DNA from 2 places in the Nocardia sp. CA-119907 genome. Region 2 is predicted to be linked to the other one. Evidence: riboswitches for the same ligand, from Rfam matches in the RefSeq annotation. Region 2 holds a riboswitch; the other holds the start of a gene.
The links. Region 2 has a riboswitch for ZMP and ZTP ahead of ACQP2D_RS19930 (phosphoribosylaminoimidazolecarboxamide formyltransferase). Riboswitches for the same ligand answer to the same signal wherever they lie in the genome.
Positions count from the first base shown of each region.

Region 1: linked by a shared signal. The riboswitch ahead of glyA (serine hydroxymethyltransferase) and the one ahead of ACQP2D_RS19930 (phosphoribosylaminoimidazolecarboxamide formyltransferase) in region 2 are both predicted to bind ZMP and ZTP.

Region 1 is NZ_CP192091.1:1,494,160-1,505,474, forward strand. Features, by position in the region: gene ACQP2D_RS06810 (isoprenyl transferase) at 1-148, shown strand, start outside; gene ACQP2D_RS06815 (hypothetical protein) at 327-905, shown strand; gene coaA (type I pantothenate kinase) at 938-1,870, opposite strand; gene ACQP2D_RS06825 (DUF885 domain-containing protein) at 2,047-3,243, shown strand; gene ACQP2D_RS06830 (nitroreductase family deazaflavin-dependent oxidoreductase) at 3,271-3,720, opposite strand; gene ACQP2D_RS06835 (PaaI family thioesterase) at 3,752-4,228, opposite strand; gene ACQP2D_RS06840 (TetR/AcrR family transcriptional regulator) at 4,395-4,964, shown strand; ZMP/ZTP riboswitch at 5,014-5,098, shown strand; gene glyA (serine hydroxymethyltransferase) at 5,213-6,508, shown strand; gene ACQP2D_RS06850 (hypothetical protein) at 6,701-7,006, shown strand; gene ACQP2D_RS06855 (MBL fold metallo-hydrolase) at 7,085-7,834, opposite strand; gene ACQP2D_RS06860 (TetR/AcrR family transcriptional regulator) at 7,903-8,502, shown strand; gene ACQP2D_RS06865 (hypothetical protein) at 8,603-9,040, opposite strand; gene ACQP2D_RS06870 (ESX secretion-associated protein EspG) at 9,123-9,860, opposite strand; gene ACQP2D_RS06875 (PPE domain-containing protein) at 9,860-11,086, opposite strand; gene ACQP2D_RS06880 (FAD-dependent monooxygenase) at 11,220-11,315, opposite strand, start outside.
Region 2 is NZ_CP192091.1:4,522,250-4,533,564, forward strand. Features, by position in the region: gene ACQP2D_RS19910 (hypothetical protein) at 1-265, opposite strand, end outside; gene ACQP2D_RS19915 (methyltransferase domain-containing protein) at 814-1,581, shown strand; gene dapA (4-hydroxy-tetrahydrodipicolinate synthase) at 1,940-2,833, opposite strand; gene ACQP2D_RS19925 (LysR family transcriptional regulator) at 2,906-3,811, shown strand; gene ACQP2D_RS19930 (phosphoribosylaminoimidazolecarboxamide formyltransferase) at 4,151-5,299, opposite strand; ZMP/ZTP riboswitch at 5,323-5,402, opposite strand; gene ACQP2D_RS19935 (carboxylesterase/lipase family protein) at 5,613-7,103, opposite strand; gene ACQP2D_RS19940 (FAD-dependent monooxygenase) at 7,303-8,826, shown strand; gene ACQP2D_RS19945 (nitroreductase family deazaflavin-dependent oxidoreductase) at 8,904-9,314, opposite strand; gene ACQP2D_RS19950 (trans-aconitate 2-methyltransferase) at 9,452-10,219, shown strand; gene ACQP2D_RS19955 (nuclear transport factor 2 family protein) at 10,487-10,924, opposite strand; gene ACQP2D_RS19960 (NADPH-dependent F420 reductase) at 10,997-11,315, shown strand, end outside.

The sequences.
Region 1 (11,315 bases), 3.0 Mb from region 2:
TGAGCAGCGACTTTCCGGATTCCTACTGTGGCAGAGCGCATACTCGGAAATATGGTTCACCGAGGCGTACTGGCCGGAATTCCGCCGGGTGGACTTCCTGCGCGCATTGCGCGACTACGCCGCCCGACATCGCCGTTTCGGTGTTTGATTTGTGGCGCCTGCGGCGCCGCGTGTTCGCGGCCCCCTGGTGTCTCGCGTCCGAGCCGTCGAGACTCGCGACTTCGTCGCATACGCTTCGACGACTCGGACGCGAGACGGGCCGCGAACGTCGCTCGTAAGACTCGCTCCGCTGTGGTTGGGTCGGCGACCTCAGCTGAGGACGAAAAGTGAACCCGCCGTGGGGGGATGGGCTGACGCCTTACATCGACTATGAGCAGTTCGGTCGGCGGTTCCTGGAGTACGCGGCCTCCGAGCAGCGCATTTCCGGCGCATTCGCCCAGTTGACCGGGGCCGCCTTCGATTTCGGGCCGATCGGCGTCGGGCCGGGCAAGCTGGCCAAGGTCGCCGCGCAGGTGCGACTCGGCGAGCCGAAGCTGCATCGGCATGTCGACGACATCATCTCCTTCGAGCTGATCATCCCGCTCGATGTCGATCTGCTGCTCGATCTCGCCGTGGACCGGCATCGCTTCCACGTCCACGGCAATGTCCACCTGCACTTGGCCGTGCGCACCGCCGAACCACTGCGGGTCGTCATCGATATCGCCGAGCCCCGCCCGAGCGATGTCCGCATCAATGTGGCCACCGCCACCAAGCGCGGGCAGCTGCTGCGCATCCTGGCCAGCGTCGACCACGAGATCCGGCGGTTCGTGGCGCGCTATATCGCCACCGAAATCCGCAAACCGCATATCGCGGCGGTCCGGGATATCGATGTCGCGGCTCGGCTGGACGCGGCCTGGAAGCTGTAGTCTCCTCGAGCGGCCGCAAGCGTTCGCCGCGGCTAGAGCTTGCGCAGCCGCAGCCGGTTGATGGTGTGGTCGGCATCCTTGCGCAACACCAGCGTGGCGCGCGGACGGGTGGGCAGGATGTTATCCACCAGGTTGGGCCGGTTGGTGTTGTTCCAGATCTCCTGTGCGGCGGCCGTCGCCTGGTCATCGGTGAAACCGGCGTAGTGGTGGAAATGCGCGTTCGGATCGGCGAAGGCGGTCTGGCGCAGGGTGAGAAACCTTTGCACATACCACTTTTCGATGTCCTCGATGCGCGCGTCGACGTAGATCGAGAAGTCGAATAGGTCCGAGACCATCAACCGCGGACCGGTCTGCAGCACATTGAGACCCTCCACGATGAGAATGTCGGGCTGAGTCACGCAGTGGAACTTGCCCGGCACGATGTCATAGGAGATATGCGAATACACCGGCGCACATACTTCGGCCGCACCGGATTTCACCTCGGTGACGAAGCGCAGCAGTTTTCGCCGGTCGTAACTTTCCGGAAATCCCTTGCGGTGCATGATGCCGCGCCGGGTCAGTTCCGCGGTCGGATAAAGGAATCCGTCGGTTGTGACCAAATCCACACGCGGATGGTGATCCCACCGCGCGAGCAAGGCCTGCAGTACGCGAGCCGTGGTGGATTTTCCGACCGCGACACTGCCCGCGACACCGATCACGAATGGCACCTGTTGATCGGGATGCTTCTCCCCGAGAAAGGTCGCGGTCGCCGCGAACAGCCGTTGACGTGCGGCGACCTGCAGATGGATGAGACGAGCGAGCGGGAGATAGACCTCGGCGACCTCTTCCAGATCGATCTGTTCGCCGAGGCCGCGAAGTCCGATCAGTTCTTCCTCGGTGAGTACCAGCGGAGTCGACTTACGCAGGGTGCGCCACTGTTTCCGGTCGAATTCCACATAGGGACTCGGCTCGCTCATTCGTGCCACTTACCCGACACTCCGTTCCGGCAAACACGCATACGTGATGCGCCGACGGTATGAGATTCGGTCCAGCTCTCGCATAGCCGAATTCTGCTCTGCGTCAACATCGTGTGAAACGCGGGGTGCCCTACCGGGTGGTAACCGGTCGATACGCAGGCCCATTGCGGCTAATGTCGGCGGGCATGGAAGCGCATCCCCTCGTGACCGAGTACCTGCGACTCGGCTTGGCATTCGACCGGCTGGAGGAAGGGTTCGTCGACGCGTATACCGGCGATCCGGCGTTGCGTCGCGAGGTCGAGAACGCGCCGGCACCGCAGCCGCGCGAGCTGGCCAGGCGGGCCGCGGCACTGCGTGCGGCACTGCCCGCCGCCGGGTTGGCACCGGAGCGGACGGAATTCCTCGATGTGCACCTGCGGGCGCTGGAATGTTCGGGACGCAAGTTCGCCGGGGACGATATCGGCTTCGTCGACGAGGTGCGGGCGTACTTCGATGTCGAGATCGCACCGGGGGATGTCGAGGACTATCGCGATGCGCACCGGCAGATGGACGAGGTGCTGACCGGCGACGGTCCGCTCGCCGAGCGGATGACGGCGTTCCGCAAGGCCGATGAGATTCCGCCGGAGCGGTTGCACGTCTGCGTCGAGGCATTCTCGGGTGCGCTGCGGGAACTGGTGCGCGAGCGTTATCCGCTGCCCGACCACGAGCACGTCACCTATGAGGTGGTCGGGGACAAGCCCTGGTCCGGCTTCAACTACTACCTGGGCAACTACCACTCCAGGGTGGCGATCAACTCCGACCTCAAACAGCATATGGCGCATCTGCCCACCCTCATCGCGCACGAGTCCTATCCCGGACATCACACCGAGCACTGCCGCAAGGAGGCCGGGCTGGTCGAAAATGGGCAGGCCGAGCAGACGCTGTTCCTGGTGAACACCCCGCAGTGTCTGATGGCGGAGGGGCTGGCGGATCTGGCGCTGCGCTCGATCGTCGGACCCGGCTGGGGTAAATGGGCGCAGGAGATCTACGCCGATCTGGGGCTGCGCTTCGAAGGTGAACGCGCGGAACAGCTTTCGAACGCATCGGCCAAATTGCTCGGGGTCAGGCAGGACGCCGCACTGCTGCTGCACGATCAGCACCGCGATGCCGACGAGGTCGCCGGATTCCTGCAGCGCTGGAACCTGACCACCCCCGAACGCGCCCGCCAGTCCCTGCGCTTCCTGTCCTCACCGCTGTGGCGCGCCTACATCAGCACCTATGTCGAGGGCTACCGCCTGCTCGGCGGCTGGCTGGACCGCGCGGCCGACGCCGACGATCGCGCCGACCGCTTCCGCCGCCTCCTCGACGAACCCCTCACCCCCGGCGGTCTGCGCGCCAGATGAGCCCGATACCCGCTCAGCTGTGGCGACCTACGCCGTGGTGAATGTGATGCGCACCGAAATCGGATCCGATTCCAGTGCTTTGATCGTCCATGCCGTGGCTTGGGCGGGGATGCGGCCCTTGGCGAAGCTGCGTGCCCGGGCGACCACGTTGTCATCGGGGACGAAGGCGGCGGTGCCGGTGTACCAGCGCTCGCCGTGACGCAGCCGGACCTGCGGGTTCGCGGCGATATTGCGGGCCCAGCCCGCGCGGTGGCCGTGCTGGGAGATGAGCCAGGCGCCCTCGTCGTCGATCGAAACGGTCACCGGAACGCGGCGTGGCTGACCGGATTTCGCGCCGGTGGTCTCCAGTTCGGCGAGCAACGCGGAGCGGATGCCGATCCGATCCAGCAGTCCGACAGCGGGATTGACGAAATAGCGGCCGATGAGGCGTTCGCGCCGGAACTTGCGCACGGTCGCTGCGGTGCTGCGCTCACTCATGGTGTTCTCCTTCGTCGGCCTGCGGGTCCGCTCAGCGGAAGATGACGCAGGTGGTGGTGCCGTGTGCGACCAGACGGTCCTGGTCGTCGACGATTCGGCCTTCGGCGGTGGCGGTGGTGCGGCCGACGTGGATGGTGGTCCCGGTCGCGATCAGGCGACTGCCGGCGGTCGGCACCGCGCGGATGTAGTTGATCTTCAGTTCCAGCGTGGTGTAGCCGACGCCGGCGTCCAGGGTGGTGTGCACGGCGCAGCCCATGACCGAATCGAGCAGGGTCGCGCAGATGCCGCCGTGCGTGGTGCCGAGCGGATTGGCGAAATCCGGGCGGGTCCGCAGCCCGAAGACCACCTCGCCGTGCTCGAGCTGCTCGATCTCCATGCCGAGCAGATCGCCGATGAACGGCGGCCGCCCTTGCGCCGTCATCGCGGTGCGCAGCAGTTCGAGTCCGGACAGCTGGGCCAGGTCGGTCGGTGCCCATGACTGCGCCTCGCCAGCGCTCGGCTCCGTCATGACCACCGATGTGGCTGTGTTGGATGTTCGCTCGCTGCGCTCGCTCATAAAATCCCGTCCTTTCGATGAACCGATCGGTCCACATCTGTCATGATTGGAGCATGAACCGATCGGTTCACGCAACCATGAGTGCGCGAACAATGAGCACAGCCCAGGGAGGACGCCGATGACCGCGGGCCCGCGCGACCGACTGATCGAAAGCGCCATCGAGCTGGTTCGCGAGCAGGGTGTGCACGCCGCCGGGCTCGCCGCCCTGCTCGAGCGCAGCAGTGCCTCCCGGAATTCGCTCTACCAGCACTTTCCATCCGGTAAGAGCCAACTGGTCGAGGTCGCGACCAAGACGGCGGGCGCGCGCCTGGCCGTCGTGATGGACAAGGTCACCGCGAAGGGCGCGCCCGCGCAATGGGCGAGCGCGCTCACCGACTGGTGGCAGCGCGCCCTCACGCGCAGCTCGTTCAGCACGGGCTGCCCCATCGTCGGTGCCGCCCTCGCCGAATCCGAACCGGGTGTGCAGGCGGCGGCGGGCGCCGCCTTCACCGACTGGACCGACCGGCTCGCGAGCGCATTGTGCGATAACGGTCTATCGGTCGAGCAGGCGCGGTCACTGGCCGGATTCGTGATCAGCGCACTGGAGGGTGCCATCATTCAATCCCGGGCGCTGAAATCCACTCGGCCCCTCGACGACGCGCAGATCCACCTCACCGCGCTGTTGCGGTCCGCCGTGCCCGATGCCTGACGCGCGGGCCGGCAGAGGCGTATCGGCACGTCGCGTACCCACGGATAAGATGGTCGGACGCGACTGGCGCACTCGAGGTGGAAGCAACCACCGGGAAGCACCCTCGCCCCGCACCGCGCGCCTGGGTGCCGGGCTCAAGGGCTTCGGGGTGCGCACCCCGGGGCATCCGGACCACGGAGGTTGCGATGCACACCGAGACACAGAACCCCCTGATCGACGCGGCGCGGACGGCCAATAGACTCGATCAGGTGACGCAGACGACCGCCTCTGTCAATACCCAATCTCTCGGTGAGCTCGATCCCGAGGTCGCGGCCGCGATGGCAGGCGAACTCGCCCGCGAACGCGACACCCTCGAGATGATCGCCTCGGAGAACTTCGTGCCGCGCGCGGTGCTGCAGGCGCAGGGCAGCGTGCTCACCAATAAATACGCCGAGGGCTATCCGGGCCGCCGCTACTACGGTGGCTGCGAGCACGTCGACGTCGTCGAGACCCTCGCCCGCGACCGCGCCAAGGAACTCTTCGGCGCCGAATTCGCCAATGTGCAGCCGCATTCCGGCGCACAGGCCAACGCCGCGGTGCTGATGGCGCTGATGGAGCCGGGCGACCGGCTGCTCGGCCTCGACCTCGCGCACGGCGGTCACCTCACCCACGGCATGCGCCTGAACTTCTCCGGCAAGCTCTACGAAGTGCACTCCTACGGGGTCAGCAAGGAAGACCACCGCATCGATATGGAGGAGCTGCGCAAGACCGCGCTCGCCGCACGTCCGAAGGTGATCGTCGCGGGCTGGTCGGCCTACCCGCGGCACCAGGACTTCGCCGCGTTCCGGGAGATCGCCGACGAGGTCGGCGCCAAGCTGTGGGTCGATATGGCCCACTTCGCCGGTCTGGTCGCCGCCGGTCTGCATCCCTCGCCGGTGCCCTACGCCGATGTGGTGTCCTCCACCGTGCACAAGACCCTCGGCGGTCCACGCTCCGGCCTGATCCTGGCCAAGCAGGAGTACGCCAAGAAGCTGAACAGCTCGGTATTCCCGGGGCAGCAGGGCGGCCCGCTCATGCATGTGATCGCCGCCAAGGCCGTGGCGTTCAAGATCGCCGCGAGTGCCGAATTCAAGGAGCGTCAGGAGCGCACCCTGTCCGGTGCGAAGATCCTGGCCGAGCGGCTCGGCGGCGCCGATGTCAAGGACAAGGGCATCAGCGTCCTCACCGGCGGCACCGACGTCCATCTGGTGCTCGTCGACCTGCGCAACTCCGAACTCGATGGCCAGCAGGGTGAGGATCTGCTGCACGAAATCGGAATCACCGTGAACCGCAATGCCGTTCCGTTCGACCCGCGTCCGCCGATGGTCACCTCGGGCCTGCGCATCGGCACCGCCGCGCTGGCCACCCGTGGCTTCGGCGATGCCGAGTTCACCGAGGTCGCCGACATCATCGCCACCGCGCTCGCGGGTGGTGCCGATGTCGACGCGCTGCGCGCCCGGGTCAGCAAGCTGGCGCGGGAGCTGCCGCTCTACAACGGTCTCGAGGACTGGCGTCTGCTCGGCTGATCACAGTTCGTTTCGACTCGCCTGGGAATTCGGCTCCGCGCCAATAGCAAACCTGCGGTTGTGTGCGCGCTGACCGGGTTTCCAGGCGAATTCGTTCGGTGCGTGCCCGGTCGCGGGGACGTATGTCGCAGCAGTTGTGTCAAGGGCGGATTGCGCTTACCTTTGTCGGTGAATATCCGGCAATGGGGTTGAATGGTGAAGCGTCAGTACGTATTCGGTGTGGGTATCGCGGTGTTCGCGGCGGCGATGCTCGGGGTCGGTGCTCCGGTGGCAAGCGCCAAGGAGGTAGCGCCGGGCGTCAGTTGCAGTGCCGACCTGTGCGACAACGACACCGATGAGGTGTACCGCGTGACCGGCTACGGATATTGCGATGGTGAGTTGAACGCACTGACCCAGTCACTCCAGCCGCACTCCACCGAGCGGATCACCTGCCTCGGTGGCGACGTGGTGGAAGGTTTCTCGGCCACCGGCGCATACGTCTCCAACTTCCCCGGGTAGACCAGGCCCTCGAGAGCGCTGGTTCCCGGCCGCGTCGGCTTCGTGAACTCCGTTGGCGCAGCCGACGCTGATTCAGTGCTACAGAGTTAGCGTGCGGCCGGGGTCGAGAATGTGCACGGTCGTATCTGGGGCGACGTCTGCGCTGGCGTCGCGGTAGAGGTCGGGGCGGTTGCGCGTGGCTTTGGTCATCAGCCGGTCGCCGAGTGGGCCGCTGCTGAACGCGTAGTGGATGGGGACGGCGAGGCGGGGGCGCAGCGCGCGCGTCAGATCGGCGGCCTCGGCGGCATCCATCACAACCTGGTGATTGAACGCCGGGCGGATACGCAGGCCATTGATGGGGAGCAGGGCCAGATCCAATTCCTTGAAGCGGTTCGCGATTTCGTCGAGTTCGGCGATGCGGAGGGTATCGGCGCCGAAGAAGACGGTGTGGCCGTCGGCGCGCAGTACGAAGGTGACCTCGGGTATGCCGTGACCAGCAGGCGTTGCGGTCACCTCGACAGGGCCGAGATGTGTTGTCTGCCAGGGATCCAACTCGACGACATTGCGAAATCCGGCCGCCCGCACCCGTTTCGCGAGGCCGCGCACGACGGCGAACGGCACATTCTTGTCCGGGTAACTCTGTAGCGCGCCCAGGTCGCAGTGGTCGTAGTGGGCGTGGCTGATCGCGATGCCGGCCAGTTCCGGGAGGTCGGCGGCGGTGGCGATGCTGCGCGGCTCGCCCTGGTAGTAGAAGCGGCGTTCGGACAGCCACGGATCGGTGAGGATGCGGGCGCCGCCGAAATCGAGCAGCACGCTGGCGTGGACGACACGAGTCGCGGTGACGGACATGGCGTTTCCTAACAAGACGGGTGTCTGCTTACGTTGTCAGTTGACACCCGTCTTGTTAGCCTGTCAAGGTGACGGCGAAGAAGAGCACCGTTAGGGATCGCAACCCCCGCGGCGCGGGCGGGCGTCTGCGCGCGGAACTGGTGGCGGCGGCGAGTCGCCTGCTGGAAACATTGGACGGCCAGGAATCGCTATCGCTGCGCGCGGTCGCGCGGGCCGCGGGTATCGCGCCGCAGAGTGTGTACCTGCACTTCGCCGATCGGCGGGAACTGCTGACCGCGGTATACGAGGTCCGATTCGCCGAACTGCGCGCCGCGCTGTCGGCCGCGTCGTCGGCGGACGGCCCCACCCGCCTCACCGAAATATGCCGCGCCTATTGCGAATACGGCCTGCGGAATCCGGGCCACTATCGGGTGCTGTTCGGCACGGCGGGCACCCCGGGATGGGAACCCACCGATGCCCAGATGCCCGGCCTACCGCTGTTCCGCCTACTGGCCGATACGGCCGAGGCATGTGGCAGCGTCGACCCGACCGCCACCGCCAGCTGCCTCTGGGCCGCCATGCACGGCCTGATCACCCTGCGTCAAGACCGGCCCAGCTTTCCTTGGCTCGACCTGGATGTTCTCATCGACACACTGGTGGCGGCCCATCTGGCTGCCGCTCGAAAGTAGCCATCGAAGCAGCTGGGACGGAACAGGTCCGGGCAATGCCCGCCCGCCGCGATTCCGTGGCGGGCGTGTTGTCATCGGTCCTGGATTCGGTTCGACGAATTCAGGATGGCAGTTGAATGCCCTTGGCGGCGGCCAACTTCGCGATCTTCTCCATCTCGTCGATGGCGACCGCGACATAGGCGCGCAGCTGGCCATCGTCATCGCGGCGCAGCAGGTATTCGTAATCGCTGTCGGTCAGCAGATTGCCTTCGACGTCGTAGAAGTGCCAGCGGACATGCAGGCGGGTGATGCGGTCGGTGAGATCGACATGCTCGAGCACTGTGTGATCGACGCTGGCCAGGCCGAGCGCCTGATAGAGCGGATAGGACTGCTCGAGGCCCTTCGCCATCTCGGCGGTGGTGGCGACGGATCCCACGAAAGCGTCGGTGACCATGGTTCCCGGCGCACCCCACTGCGCGACCGAACGCTGCGCGTCGAACGCGCTCAACGCCTCCTGATACTCGACTAGATAGGATTCGATTTCCTCGGCGGTTGTCATCCCATAAACCTATCGAGCGCCCAACTTGCCATGAACCACATGGGTATTCCCACCGCGGTGCGGGCCATCGGGCACGCGGATCCTATTGGTCCATGCGGGCTTTCGCGCGGACGATGGACTCGTCGAGATACCGCGTGATGTCGGCGCTGCTGGCTGGGCGAATCATCAGGGCGCGGTTGGCGGGGACCTCGCAGTAGCGGCCGTCCCCGGTGTCGATCCACCGGATTTTGCCGGTGCGCAATGGCTCGGCATTGCGGGCACCGACCAGGACGGTCGCGATGCCGCTGGTATCGCAGGGTTGGCGCCAGAAGCGGCGGTAGCGGTCTTGGATGGCGCGGGCGGGGGCGTTGCCGAAGAGGTCGGGGCGGTCGTCGTTGAGATCGTCCAGGAGGTAGCTTTTTTCGGCCGCGGTGCCGGGTGTCGGATCGGGGAGCAGGCGGATCAGTTCGGTGGCGAGCTGGTCGGCGCGGACGCGGCGCAGCCGCACCCGGCCGCCGTCCGGTGCGGGGGCCTGCAGGGCAATGACGCCGGGTCCGCTGCGGGTGGCGCAGCCGATGGCGCGCATCTCGACCGCGCCGCGCGTGTTATCGATGCCGAACAGTTCGATGCGCCACTCGGGTCGGGCGAGCACCTGCAGGGCGCGCTGTAGCGGCGCGTGGTCGGCATGAGCCAGTTCAGCCAGGAATTTTCGCTGGTAGGCACGATATTCGTGGAGTCCGGGGAAACGGCTGGTGAAGCGAAACGGAAAGGGCATGCGATCCAGGCCGGTACCGAACCAGGCCGCCGCGAACTGCTCGGCGGACAAGGTCCATTGCGTCATCATTGCGCCCCGAGCACGGGCGGTACGGTCTTTTCCACTTCGCCGATGAGCTCCTCGCCGTGCTCCTCGGTGCGCAGGTACGCCGCCGCCTTGTGCTCGCCGTCCTCTCCGCGTCGGGCACGGGCCCCTGGCGGAAACATCCCGGAGTACCCGGCGGCCCCTGGCGCGCCCACCCGACTCGGCGTACCGGTTGTGGGTTGTGTGGTTGCCGCTCCCGGAGTGGTGGTTCCCGGGACCGACTTGCCGGGACTCGGTGTTGTCGCGCCGCTCCCGGATGCGCCGCTGGGATTCGGGGAAGTAGCGGAGGGACTCGGACTCGCGGTGCCCGGCGTGACTCCGGCCGAAGTGACGGTGATCGGCGAGGTCGGCTGCGCACCGATCGTCGTTGGCGTGGTCGTGGTCGTGGCGGTATGTGTGGTAGCGGGTGTGGTCTGCCAACCGCTCTGCTGCGTCGGTGAAACCGATTGTGGAGCAACGGCTTCGGTCTTTCCCGTGTCGGCCGTCTTACCGGGCTCCTCCGCCGTACCGGACTCCTCCGTCTTGGCGGGCTCCTGCGTCTTACCTGTGTCCTCGGATCTGCTCGGATTCCCCGCTTTGCTCGTATCCTCGGTTTTCCCCGGCTCGGTCGTCTTACCCGAGTCCTCCGTCTTACCGGGCCGACCCGACCCGGTATCGGTTGGCGATATCCCGGGAACGACTCCGGGCACCACCCCCGGCACGGAGATCGGATCGACCGGCGGCGGCAGCGTCGGAATCGTCGGAGCGGTATTCCCGTACGGCTGGATGTACAGGGTGCTCATATCGTCGCGAGCCTGTTCCTCCTGCGTATTCCGCAGTTCGGGCCCACGCGGATTGTTCGAGGTCGGCACCACCGACGGCACCGCCACCTTGAACCGCGCCGCCGCACTCGCGGCCGACGACAGCGGTGCCGACTGCTGATCCAGCGACTCACCGAGCTCGGCGACCCGTGTGGCGTAATCCCGGATGGCGCGAACCGCCCGGTCCGCGGCGGCGCCCTCCCAATGCTGTTCCACCGCTTGCTGAATCGCGGTTTCGAACTGCTGACCCGCCTTGGTCACCGCCGTCGCGATGGCCGACCAGGCGTCGAACGCGCCGTCCAGTCCGTCCGGATTCATCTGGTCGGCCGCCTGTTTGATCTCCGCGTGCGAAAAGTTCTGCGCGTTCTCGGGATTGGTGATCGCGCGGCCGTCCGTCTGTGCTGTCATGGCCGACCCAGCCCCTTCCGTCAGTGCCGTCTGACCTTATAGACGCACCCGACCCCGCCCCGGTTCCATCGAAACACAGCCGATCTCGCCGCGCCAGACCGTACGGTCCGCCGAAGGTCGGGTGGTGCCGGTGTCAGTTCGCATCCGCGGCCGCGACCAGCGCCGGGTAGTCCGGAAGCTCGATGGTCTTGACGTTCTCGGTCATTTTCAGCATCTTGTCGAACATCCA
Region 2 (11,315 bases):
TCGGATTGATCGCGCCCGGGGTGCACGCAGGATCGGGCAGCGACTGCCCGTCGCCGGACTTGCGGTAGTGGCAGCTGCCCGGAGCCGGTTGCGCCTGCACCGTGTACGTGCCGGAAGGACCGGGACCGACCGGCACCTGCAAGGTCTGTTGCGCGGCAGGGGGTTGAATCACCGCGTGCGCGACGGTTTTCGAACCGTCATGTGCGCAGCCGGCAACCAACAACGGTGCCAGCACTGAAACCAGCAGTGTCTTGCGAATATTCATGACTTACCTCTGGCCGAACCTTCATCCGCGTCCAATTGTGCTGCATAGCAGGCATACCGCTGGTGTTCGGCACGAAAACATCTCCGGCGGCCTCATTTGGTGTGGAATCCGGGATTCGAACTCGGCGCATCTACCACTGGCAGGCTCTCAACCCTGCCCCGCACCGCGGCGGGTCCATGTTCCGTTCGCGATTCGGAAGCGATCGAACTATCAGCGCGTGATAGTCGAACCGGTGGGCCATATTGCTGGTCAGCCGGTTCCGGTGTCCGGCGTTATTCGACACTGCCGCACCCGGCTGTCGGATTGGCGATCTGTGCCGATCCAGGACAATGGCCCGCAGAAGCACTGTGATGGTGCTCGCGGCGCGACCGACGGATGTGCTGGGGTCGTCAGCGCTCGAGGAAGTCTTTTCGCTCCGAACCGGACCAAATGGTCTGATCTTGGGCTCGGCGCACTTATGCTGATGCCTCGAACCACACCGACCGGAGCCGACTGGGCGGCGGTTATCGCAGGCTGCGCGAAATACCTTACCTTCGAGGAGGATTCGTGTGACGACTAGCAAGCTCGATATATCGCGAGCGCGGTACTGGATCGACCGGTGGGATCGCCAGCAAGAGCACTACATGCCCGATCGCGAACAGCGGTTCGAGGTCATCGGTGACGTCTTGACCGAACTCGTCGGCCGGATGGACCCGTTGATCGTCGACCTCGGCGTCGGGCCGGGAACGCTGTCGGACCGGCTGCTCACGCGAATGCCCGCCGCCACGATTGTCGGCGTGGACGTGGATCCGCTTCTGTTGGCCTTGGCCGAGATGAGCCTGGGGTCACCGCGATTCCGTACGGTGAACATTGATCTGCGCGAGCGTGATTGGCTCGACAGACTTCGACTGCATCGAGCGCCCGATGCCTTCGTGAGCACCACTGCTCTGCATTGGATGAACCGTGAACCGCTGCGCGCGCTGATCCGGACCTGCGCGGCCGTCCTCGCACCCGGCGGTCTGTTCATCAACGGAGACCACTTCTACGAGGGGGCGACCGGCTCGCGGCTGGACGCGCTGGGCAGAGCGATGACCGCCCGCCGCGCCGAACGGGTGGGAACTGCATGCTCGGAGGATTGGGAGGCGTGGTGGGCCGCGGTCGACCGCGCTCCTGAACTCGCCGACCTGGTGCGCCTGCGCGACGGGGGATTCGCTGACACGGTTCACGACCGACCTACCGTCCACGACTACATCGCCTTCGCGTACGACGCGGGCTTGGCCGAAGCCGGAATCGTGTGGCAGTACGGCGACGACCGCGTCCTGGTCGGGATCCGATAGCGCCTAGTTATTGCAGACGCTGTGGCGTCGCACTGAAGTTCCCTGGTTGCAATCATGTCCCGCAGCTCCTGTGCGACGACGCTTAGTCATTGGCCACCAAGTGTCCCTGTAGTTTTCGTCAACGATGGAGTGCATCAGCGCCGATCAGACAGCGGCGATACCCCTTCAGGCGGAAGAGCTTCGAAGCCGGGCATGGCGCGATGGCGTCGAGGCCGCGAAGCGACTTCCCGACGTGCTGGCTCGGCGCGGCAGCAGCGCGCCGGGCTCGCGCCGAGGGCGTGACGGCATATCTGGAGGACGGTTTCGCTGTCGCATGACATCGCAAAAGATGACGGGCACCGGGATGAAGTGCTGGTGGTCAGGCGGGGACGGACGTGGGGATTTGAGCCAGGGCTTCTAGGGCGGAGGCTGTGGTTTCGGGGGAGGCGGGGAGGAGGGGGAGGCGGACGGAGGGAGTAGGGATGCGGCCTTGGGCGGCTAGGGCGGATTTGATGACTGCGGGGTTGGGTTCGGCGAAAAGGGCTGCGGAGAGGGGGGTCAGGCGGTGGGTGAGTCGGCGAGCTTCCGGGATGGGGCCGCTGTGCCACAGGCGGATCAGGGTGGCGAAGGCAGGAGTGGCCAGGTGGGCGCTGGCGAGGATGGCGCCCGATGCGCCGAGGGCGAGGAGTGGGGCGGCGTGCAGGTCGTCGCCAGCGAGGACGGAAGCATCCGATGGGAGGGCGCTCATCAGGGTGATGGTGGTGTCGTCGATGCTGCCGACCGCGTGTTTGAAGCCGATGATGTTCGGGATGCTGGCCAGTTGGTGCAGGGTGTCGGGACTCAGCGTGCGGCCGGTGCGGTGCGGAATGTTGTAGATGATGAGGGGGACCGGGCTAGCGGCGGCCAGGTGGCGGAAGTGGGCGAGGACGCCCGCTTCCGAGGGGCGGGTGTAGTACGGGACGACGGTGAGCGCGGCGGTCACGGTGGAGCCGAGAGCGGCGAGGGCTTCGGCCGAGGCGGCGGTGGAGTTCGTGCCCGCACCGGCGATCAACGGGGCGTTGCGTTCTCGGCAGACGGTGCCGCAGATGTCGAGGACGCGGCGGCGCTCATCGGGGGTCAAGGTGGCGGTTTCGGCGGTGGTACCGAGGGCGACGATTCCTGTCGCGCCGTTCTCGAGTACGTCATGGGTGAGACCAGCAAGGGCATCGGCAGCCAATTCGCCGTTGGCGGAGAAAGGCGTGATCAGTGGGACGAACAGGCCGGTGAGCGTCATGGCTCCCAGACTGCCGCGCGCCGATGCTTCAGGTCCAGTTCACATTTGTTCAGATAAGCATAAGCTGAGCTGATGCTCGATGTTCGCAAGCTGCGCCTGCTGCGCGAATTGGCCCACCGCAAGACGATCGCGGCGGTCGCCGAGGCGATGAGCTATACGCCGTCGGCCGTCTCCCAGCAGTTGACCGCGCTGGAACGGGAAGCCGGTGTGCCGCTGCTCGAGCGAACCGGACGACGCGTCATCCTCACACCCGCCGCGCTCACCCTGGTCGAACACGCGGAGACCATTCTCGCCGCGCTCGAGCAGGCCACGGCCGATCTCGCGGCCTCCCGCGCCGCGCTCACCGGAACGCTGCGCATCGGCGCCTTCCCGACGGCAGTCGCGACCATCCTGTCCCCGGCCCTCATCGCGCTCAGCCGAGACCATCCGCGACTGGAACTGCTTGTGACGGAACTGGATCCGGCGACCGTCCCGGACGCGTTGCGCACCGACATAGTGGATATCGCACTGGTCCAGGAGTACGACTATGTGCCCGCCGAGCCCGATCCCGCCCTGGACACCGAACCATTGCTGGAGGAGACGATCTACCTGGCCGCCCGAACCGACGTGCCACTATCCGAGCACCGTACCGCCTCCTGGATCGTCGGCACACCGGGCACGCTCTGCCACACGATGACGATCCGGGCTTGCCAGGCAGTCGGATTCACGCCACGGGTGCGCCACCACGTTGACGACTTCAGCACCGTCCTCGCACTGGTCGCGGCCGGACAGGGCGTCGCCCTCGTCCCACAACTCGGCGCACGCACCCCACCACCCAACGTGGTGCTGACCGCCCTGCCGACACGCCGCAAAACCCACTTGGCCTACCGGCGAGGCACCGGCACCCACCCGGCCGTGATCGCGGCCCGCACCGCATTACGTGCTTCCGCCACAACAATTTCCAGCGAACCGTCACCCCGCGTGCTCGAATCACACTGAGCCCACGTGCCGACTCGGCTACCGAACACCACCATCCACCGCAGCCAGTAACCGGCGCTACCCGCACGCGTCGGTGTATCAAGCAGTAGTCGCTGGAGAACGCTACGCGAGGCGGACATCCGGGGTGGCGAGGCCGAACATCTGCGCCCCGCAGACTTCGCGACGATGACAGCAGTCCTGCTCTCGGGGTCAACCGACCTTATCCGCCCGGTCACCCGACGCTTCCGACGGACACGGCTTGCGACAACCGGGTAGCTCGGGAGCCGGACCCCGTACACGGCCAGAGCGCCTGCGTCACCGAGCCACCCGGTGACACGGACGGTCGCGTGAATGTTCGGGTCAGTGGTGGAACAGGCGGAGTTCTGTGCGGGCGAGTGCTAGGCGATGTTCGCGGCAGGCGTCGGCGATCGTGTCGCCGTGGAGGGCGCCCGTCGGTTCGACGACGACGGCGACTCCGTGTTCGGCGGCGACGTCGATATTGTCGCGAAACGGGAGGTAACCGTCGGAGACCAGAGTGATGCCGCTGAGCCGGCGCCTCCATGCTGCGCGTTGCCGAGCCTCGATCGGAGGATGTGGTTGGGTGAGCAGTTCTGCGAGTTCGCGGTGTTGGGTTGCGGTGAGGGTGCCGGCGGCGAGGGCGATCTGCCAGTTCAACCGCTGCTGACGCGGCAGATCCGCTGGCAGGGGGAGGTTCCGAATGCTGTGATGCCTACGCAGCCACCAGGTTCGCGCCTTGGCTCCGGCGAGCTCGGTGCAATCGACACGGGACTGCTGCCCGGCCCCAACACCGACAGTCATGCCGTCACGCACGAGGACCACCGTGTTGGATTGGGTGTAGCGGGCCGTGATCATGCCCAGTAACGCATCCGCGGTCGAGGCATCGGTGAGTGCGGGTCCCTCGATGGAGCGAATCAGGTCTGCGGTGATCGGCTGCCGATCGTGGTCCTGCTCGATGGCAACACCGAACACGGTGCGAATCTCGGTGGCCGGCGGGCGGTAGGTGGGGTCTATCTCGAATACGACATAGCGGCCGCGCTTCTTGCGGGCCAGCTTCGCGACGGTACCGGGCGCGTAGCCCGGTGCGATGATGCCGTCGGACACCACTGTTGCCAGCAGTTCAGCCAGTTCATCGTCCACCGGCTCGGAGACCGCGATCATGTCGCCATACGACGATCGAGGATCGGCGTCGCGAGCCCGGACATAGGCTGCGGCAAGCGGTCCCAGCTGCCCGGTTCCCAGCCCCCACGTCTCGCGCATGGTTTCGTCGAGCGCCCCGTTCAGTGCCGCTCCCGCCGGAGAGACGTGTTTGAACGATGCGGCCGCCACCATGTCGGTCGCGCGCTGTGCGTCGGCAACCAACTGCCAGGCATTGAGCGCATCGAGATAGTTGATCATCGACGCCACCCCGCACAGCACTCGGATGTGACCGGCACTGCCGTCGATGATCCGGGCCCGCTGATGGGGATTCATGCCGTACCGCAAATCCATTGCCGTGCTCCCGAACTCGAGTTCGGGAGCACCCAGGCGGACGACGCTCCGATCGTGCGCTTCCTCGTGGTCTATCCACGTGACGCCAGTCGCGAACACCAACCTTAGAACATGATGCGGCACACGGACAGTGCCCACCTGACAACGGCGAAGACACCACCGCATATCGCTGCGAGTCGCAGCACGTTTCCGCAGGACGAAGCTGAAACAGTTGCCGTATTCGCGGCAATGTCCACCTGTCGGGAGTTACCCACGCTCTCAGCAACTGTGCGAAGCGAACGCACAACCTCTCTTCCAGCGGCGAGCCCCTGCCCTAGGCGACCGACTTCCGCAACGCCGCCAACTCATCTTCACGCGGATCACTGACGTCGACCGATTCCGGGCTGTTGAAGATCCGCACCAGCCGGGTATCTGGCTGGAACCGCGGCCATCCGGGATCGCCGTGTTCGGCGAAGGCCACCCACGCCGAATGGATTTCGTCGGCGAGCGGCTGGGGTGGGTTGGGACCGGTCAGTGCATGTGCGCCGTCGAGCGCATCGAAGACGAAGGGCACCTCCAGTACGTGACATGCGCCGAGCCCGTCGATGCCCGACGGCCAAGCGAACTCGTAGGCGTAGGTCGGCGCGCCCGCGGTGGCGATCGATTGCGCTAGGTGCAAGGTATCGGAACGGAAGGCCCGATCAGTGACTATCGCGGCGAAGATATCCGCGGGGGCGGCTGCCGGGCGGTTGGCTCCATAGATATCCGCGAGGGCGGGGTCCAACCCATAGCGGGTGAGGACGAAAGGCAATGTCTCCGCGGTGATTCCAGCCCCGACACCGGTCGGCACCGTGAAGAAGCGAAATTCCTCCGCAGTGCATCCCGCGATGAACGGCATGGCCCGATCGGGCTGCTCGCCGAGCACGGTGAGCGGCCTGCCCTCGACCACCTCACCATCGATCACGGGAAGCAAACTCATGATGCCAAGGCCGCTCGCGATGATCGACGAACCCCAGCGCTCCGGATCCGGATCGCTCATCAACTCGAGCGTGAGCCTATCCTGCGCGGCGCGAATTCCCTCGGGGCCGAGCCGACCGAAATCGTCTGCGACGGCATTGATCCCGAGCATGGTGGCCAGTTCACCGGCCAGCTTGCGCGCATCTTCGGCGGCGACCGCCGCGGAGCCATTGCCGCTCTGCATGATCGCCTGCCGGAACAATCCGCGCGACAGCGGCGAAGCCATCAGCGTCGCCACGCTCATCCCGCCCGCCGATTCACCGAATATCGTGACCCGGTTCGGATCCCCGCCGAACGCTTCGATGTTCTCCTGCACCCACCGCAGAGCGAACAACTGATCGTGCAGTCCGCGGTTGAGCGGAGCGTCCGCCACCGCCGCGAATCCGGAGATGCCGAGCCGATAGTTGATCGAAACCAGCACGACCCCATCGCGCGCGAACCCCGCACCGTCATAGATCGCCCTGGCATTGGAACCCCGGACGTAGGCGCCGCCATGAATCCACACCATGACCGGCAGTCCCGAACCACCCGGATCCGGCGTCCACACATTGACATTCAGATATTCGTCGCCCGGTATCCCGTCACTGCCGATCAGCGCATGAATCGGCGGGGGATAGGGCGATTGCACACAGGTGGCGCCATGGGTGAGCGCATCCCGAACACCCTGCCAGTCCGGCACCCGCGTCGGCAGTCGAAACCGCGCGGGCCCGACCGGCGCGGCCGCGTACGGCACTCCGAGAAATGCGCTCACTCCATCGGTCGTCCGGCCACGAATCTTGCCGCCGGTGACGGAAACAATCGGTTCCATGGGTCTCCTTCGTCCGACTCGATTCTCTACGCCGCACCGCCGCCAGACCACAGAATCCACCAGCTCGCACAACTTCGGAATAGCCGAGGATGTGCGGCTTGCGCAGGCCTGCACCGGCCACCAGCACCGCGGGACCGACGCAAGGCGCACGCAAGCCGACGCAAGACCTCCGCAATCATCGAACGGCAGAGTCGGATTCATGAACGAGACATTCGATGTGGTCGTCGCGGGAGCCGGACCGGTCGGACTGATGCTGGCCTGCGAACTGCGCCTCGGCGGTGTGGATGTGCTGGTGGTCGAACGGCTGACCGAACCCGATATGACCATCAAGGCCGGTGCGATCAATGTGCCGACCGCCCAGGCCTTCTACCGGCGCGGACTGCTGCCCGATCTGCTCGAACAGCAGAACGCGGCACTGGAGCGCATTCGCACCGCCAGTACATATCTGAGCCCCGAGGTGACCACTCAGCGGCTGCCGTTCGCCGGTCATTTCGCGGGCATCATGCTCAAGACGTCCGATGTCGACTTCGACGACCCGGCTTTCGCCGAATTGGGCCCGGGCGCCGAGGCGGTCATGGTGGCCCAGCAGGGGATCGAAGCGATCCTGGCCCGGCGCGCCGCCGCACTCGGTGTCCAGATCCGTCGCGGCGTCGAGCTGACCGCATTCGAAGACGACGGAACCGGTGTCACCCTTCGCGTCGGCGACAACACCGTCCGCGCGGACTGGTTGGTCGGGTGCGACGGCGGCCGCAGCACGGTCCGCAAGCAGGCCGGATTCGACTTTCCGGGGCTGGATCCCGAGATCACCGGACATCAAGCGCTGGTCGAGATGACCGGTGCGGAGCAGCTGCGGCCCGGCTGGAACTCCACCGACAACGGCATCTATGTCAACGGCCCGATGCCGGGTCGTTTCGTCACGGTGGAGCTCGACGGCCCGCCCGCCGACCGCACCGCGCCGGTGACCGCGGCCGAATTGCAGGCCAGCCTGCGCGCGGTCTCGGGTGTGCCGGTCGAGATCACCGCCGTGCATTCCGCGACCCGGTTCACCGATAACACCCGCCAGGTCACCGACTACCGCAACGGTCGTGTGCTGCTGGCGGGCGATGCGGCCCATGTGCATTCGCCGTTCGGCGGACAGGGCCTCAATCTCGGCATCGGCGACGCGGTCAACCTCGGCTGGAAACTGGCCGCCGTGGTGCGCGGCGATGTGCGCGAAACTCTGCTCGATACCTACACCACCGAACGGCATCCGGTCGGTGCGTGGGTGCTGGAGTGGACCCGCGCGCAGATCCCGCTGATGCGACTCGACCAGCGCAGCAGAGCATTACGCGGTGTGATGACCGATCTGCTCGCGACCCGTGACGGCGCGACAGCCATCTTCAAGAAGATCTCCGGCGTATTGCACCGCTACGACCTCGGCGCCGGACACGGCCTGATCGGCGCGGTCACACCGGATATCGAACTCTCCGACGGCAGTCGGCTCGGTGCGCACTGCACCGACGGGCGTGCGATCCTACTGGACCTCAACGATTCCGAGGAACTCCGCGCGATCGCCGCGCCGTGGTCCGATACGGTGCGCATCGTCACGGCGAAACCTGTTGCACCACAGGAACTTTCCACGCTACTGATCCGCCCGGACGGCTATGTGGCCTGGGCCGCGGACTGCGGTGCGCACGCCGGGCTGCTCGAAGCGCTGCGCCGGTGGTTCGGCGACAAATCCTGATCAGCCGAATATGCAGTGCCACATCGAGATCGGCGTGGATGCGCCGCGACCCTGCGTGGTCGCGGCGTATCTGCGAGTCAGGCCGCCTGGCGGTACACCGCGAGGACCGGAATCACCCGGGACGTGTTGGATTGGTATTCGCCGAACCCCGGCATGATCTCGACCATTCGCGCATACAGTTCGTCGCGTTCGGTACCGGTCACCACCTCGGCTTTCGCGGGGTAGCTCTCGGTGCCGATCTCCACGGTGAACTCGGGATTCGCACGCAGATTGTGGTACCAGGCCGGATGCTTGTCCGCGCCGCCGTTCGAGGCGATGAGCACGATGCGCTCGCCGTCCGGGAGGTAGACCAGCGGGCTGGTGACCTGGCGGCCGGACTTGGCGCCCGTCGTCGTGATCAGCACCATCCGGGCACCCTCGAACATGCCACCGACCTTGCCGTCGTTCGCGCGGAACTCGTCGATCACTTGCGCGTTGAAATCGTTCACTTGGCTCCCATCGTTCACAGCGTCTCCGGCAGCAACCGCGATGGTGGGCTCGAAATTCCGGCACACTTGCCGGACGGACATTCGGAGGAATACAGTACGTACGTACGGTTTGGTTGAGTCGACGACTGGAGCTGCCGATGTGGGATCCCAAGAAGTATCTGGCCTTCGATGACCACCGCTCGCGTCCGTTCTTCGATCTGCTGGGTCGGATTGGGGCCGAGGATCCACGCCGTGTCGTCGATCTCGGCTGTGGCCCCGGACATCTCACCGCTTCGCTGGCCGAACGCTGGCCGAGAGCGATTATCGAGGCCTCCGACTCGTCACCCGAAATGGTCTCCGCGGCACGCGGTCTCGGCATCGACGCGACACTCGCCGCGGTCGAGGACTGGCAACCGGCCCCAGATAGTGATGTCGTCATCACCAATGCCGTACTGCAGTGGGTGCCGACGCATACGACCCTGCTGCCGCAGTGGCTGAGTGCACTGCCCACGGGCGCCTGGCTCGCGTTGCAGGTTCCGGGCAACTTCGACGCGCCCTCCCATCGCGCGATCAGGGAACTCGCGGCCCGCGACGGATGGCGCGAGCGGCTCGCGCCCGCGGGCATCCTGCAGCCGCGCGATGTGCTCGACCCCAGCGGATACGCGCAGGTGCTCACTCTGGCCGGAGCCGAGGTCGACGCCTGGGAGACGACCTACCTGCAACGGCTGTCGGGGGAGGATCCGGTATTGGAATGGGTCACCGGAACCGCTTTGCGCCCGGTTCGCGATGCACTCGACGATACGGCCTGGCAGGAGTTCACCGCACAGCTGGCGCCGCTGCTGCGCGCGGCCTACCCGCGCCAACTCGACGGCACCACCTGGCTGCCGTTCCGGCGGGTCTTCGCCGTTGCGCGCAAGATCGGCTGAGGCCATCGCGACCGTTATGGTCCGCGCAACCGGATCGAATAAAGCGCGACTATGCTTTCCGGCTATATCTCGATGGTGTTCTCAGGCAGCAATCCCTACTTCGGAAAGGCCCTGCGATGGTTCCCAGCGTTGCGCCCTGTGCCTGCGGTCCCGACTGCCGGTGCGGTTGCCAGGAGGGCGGCACCTGCTCGTGCGGCGGCGACAAATGCCAACACGAATGACCACAATGGAACCGAGGCTCCCGAATCCGGGGGCCTCGGTTCGCATTCAGGCAGTACCCGGCGCGACGAACATAAAGCTCTTCTCCTCGACCCGCCGCTTGATCCGCCACCGGCCATCGAGACGTTCGAAGGTGTCGAGATACCAGAGCCCGCACAGCATCAGACTCTGTTGACCGTCACCGGTCGAGACCAGCATCGGGTTGTGACACATGGTGCGCCCGGTGGCGGTGTCACCATCGACGGTGATCGACGAATTGCTGATCAGATGTTGGAACGCGAGGAAGTTCGGCATGACGGTGGCGAGAAATTTCTTCGTCGATTCGAGATCTCCCACCGCGCCGCCCATCGCCGAATAGTCGATATGCGCATCGGCGGTGAAGACATCATCGAGCAGATCCCACTGTTGGGTGTCGACCGCATGCGAGTACCGGACCATGAGGTCCTCGATCTCCAAACGGTCCGAAATCTCCTGCAGGGACAACATGGTGCCTCCGAATTGCCGACACGGCGTTCCGCCGGGCCGCGGAACTGTGAGCCAGGGTAGCGTCGAAAACGATTGGCCCCGCGCAGTTCCAACCGTGCGTCGGGAGAATTTCGGCTACCGAGGAGTGGTATGAGAATCGGCATCATCGGCGCGGGCCGGATCGGCGGCGGTATCGCCCGCCAACTGGCCATGGCGGGGCACCAGGTCCAACTGGCCTTCAGCCGGAATCCGGACACGCTCACGGCCTTGGCCGCCGACATCGGGCGCGGCGTCACGGTCGGTGCACCCGACGCGACAGTCGCGATCTCCGATGTCGTGGTGATTTCGGTGCCGTGGCCGGTATTGCCGGAGGCGTTGGCGCAGGCGGGATCCCTCGCGGGCAAGATCGTCA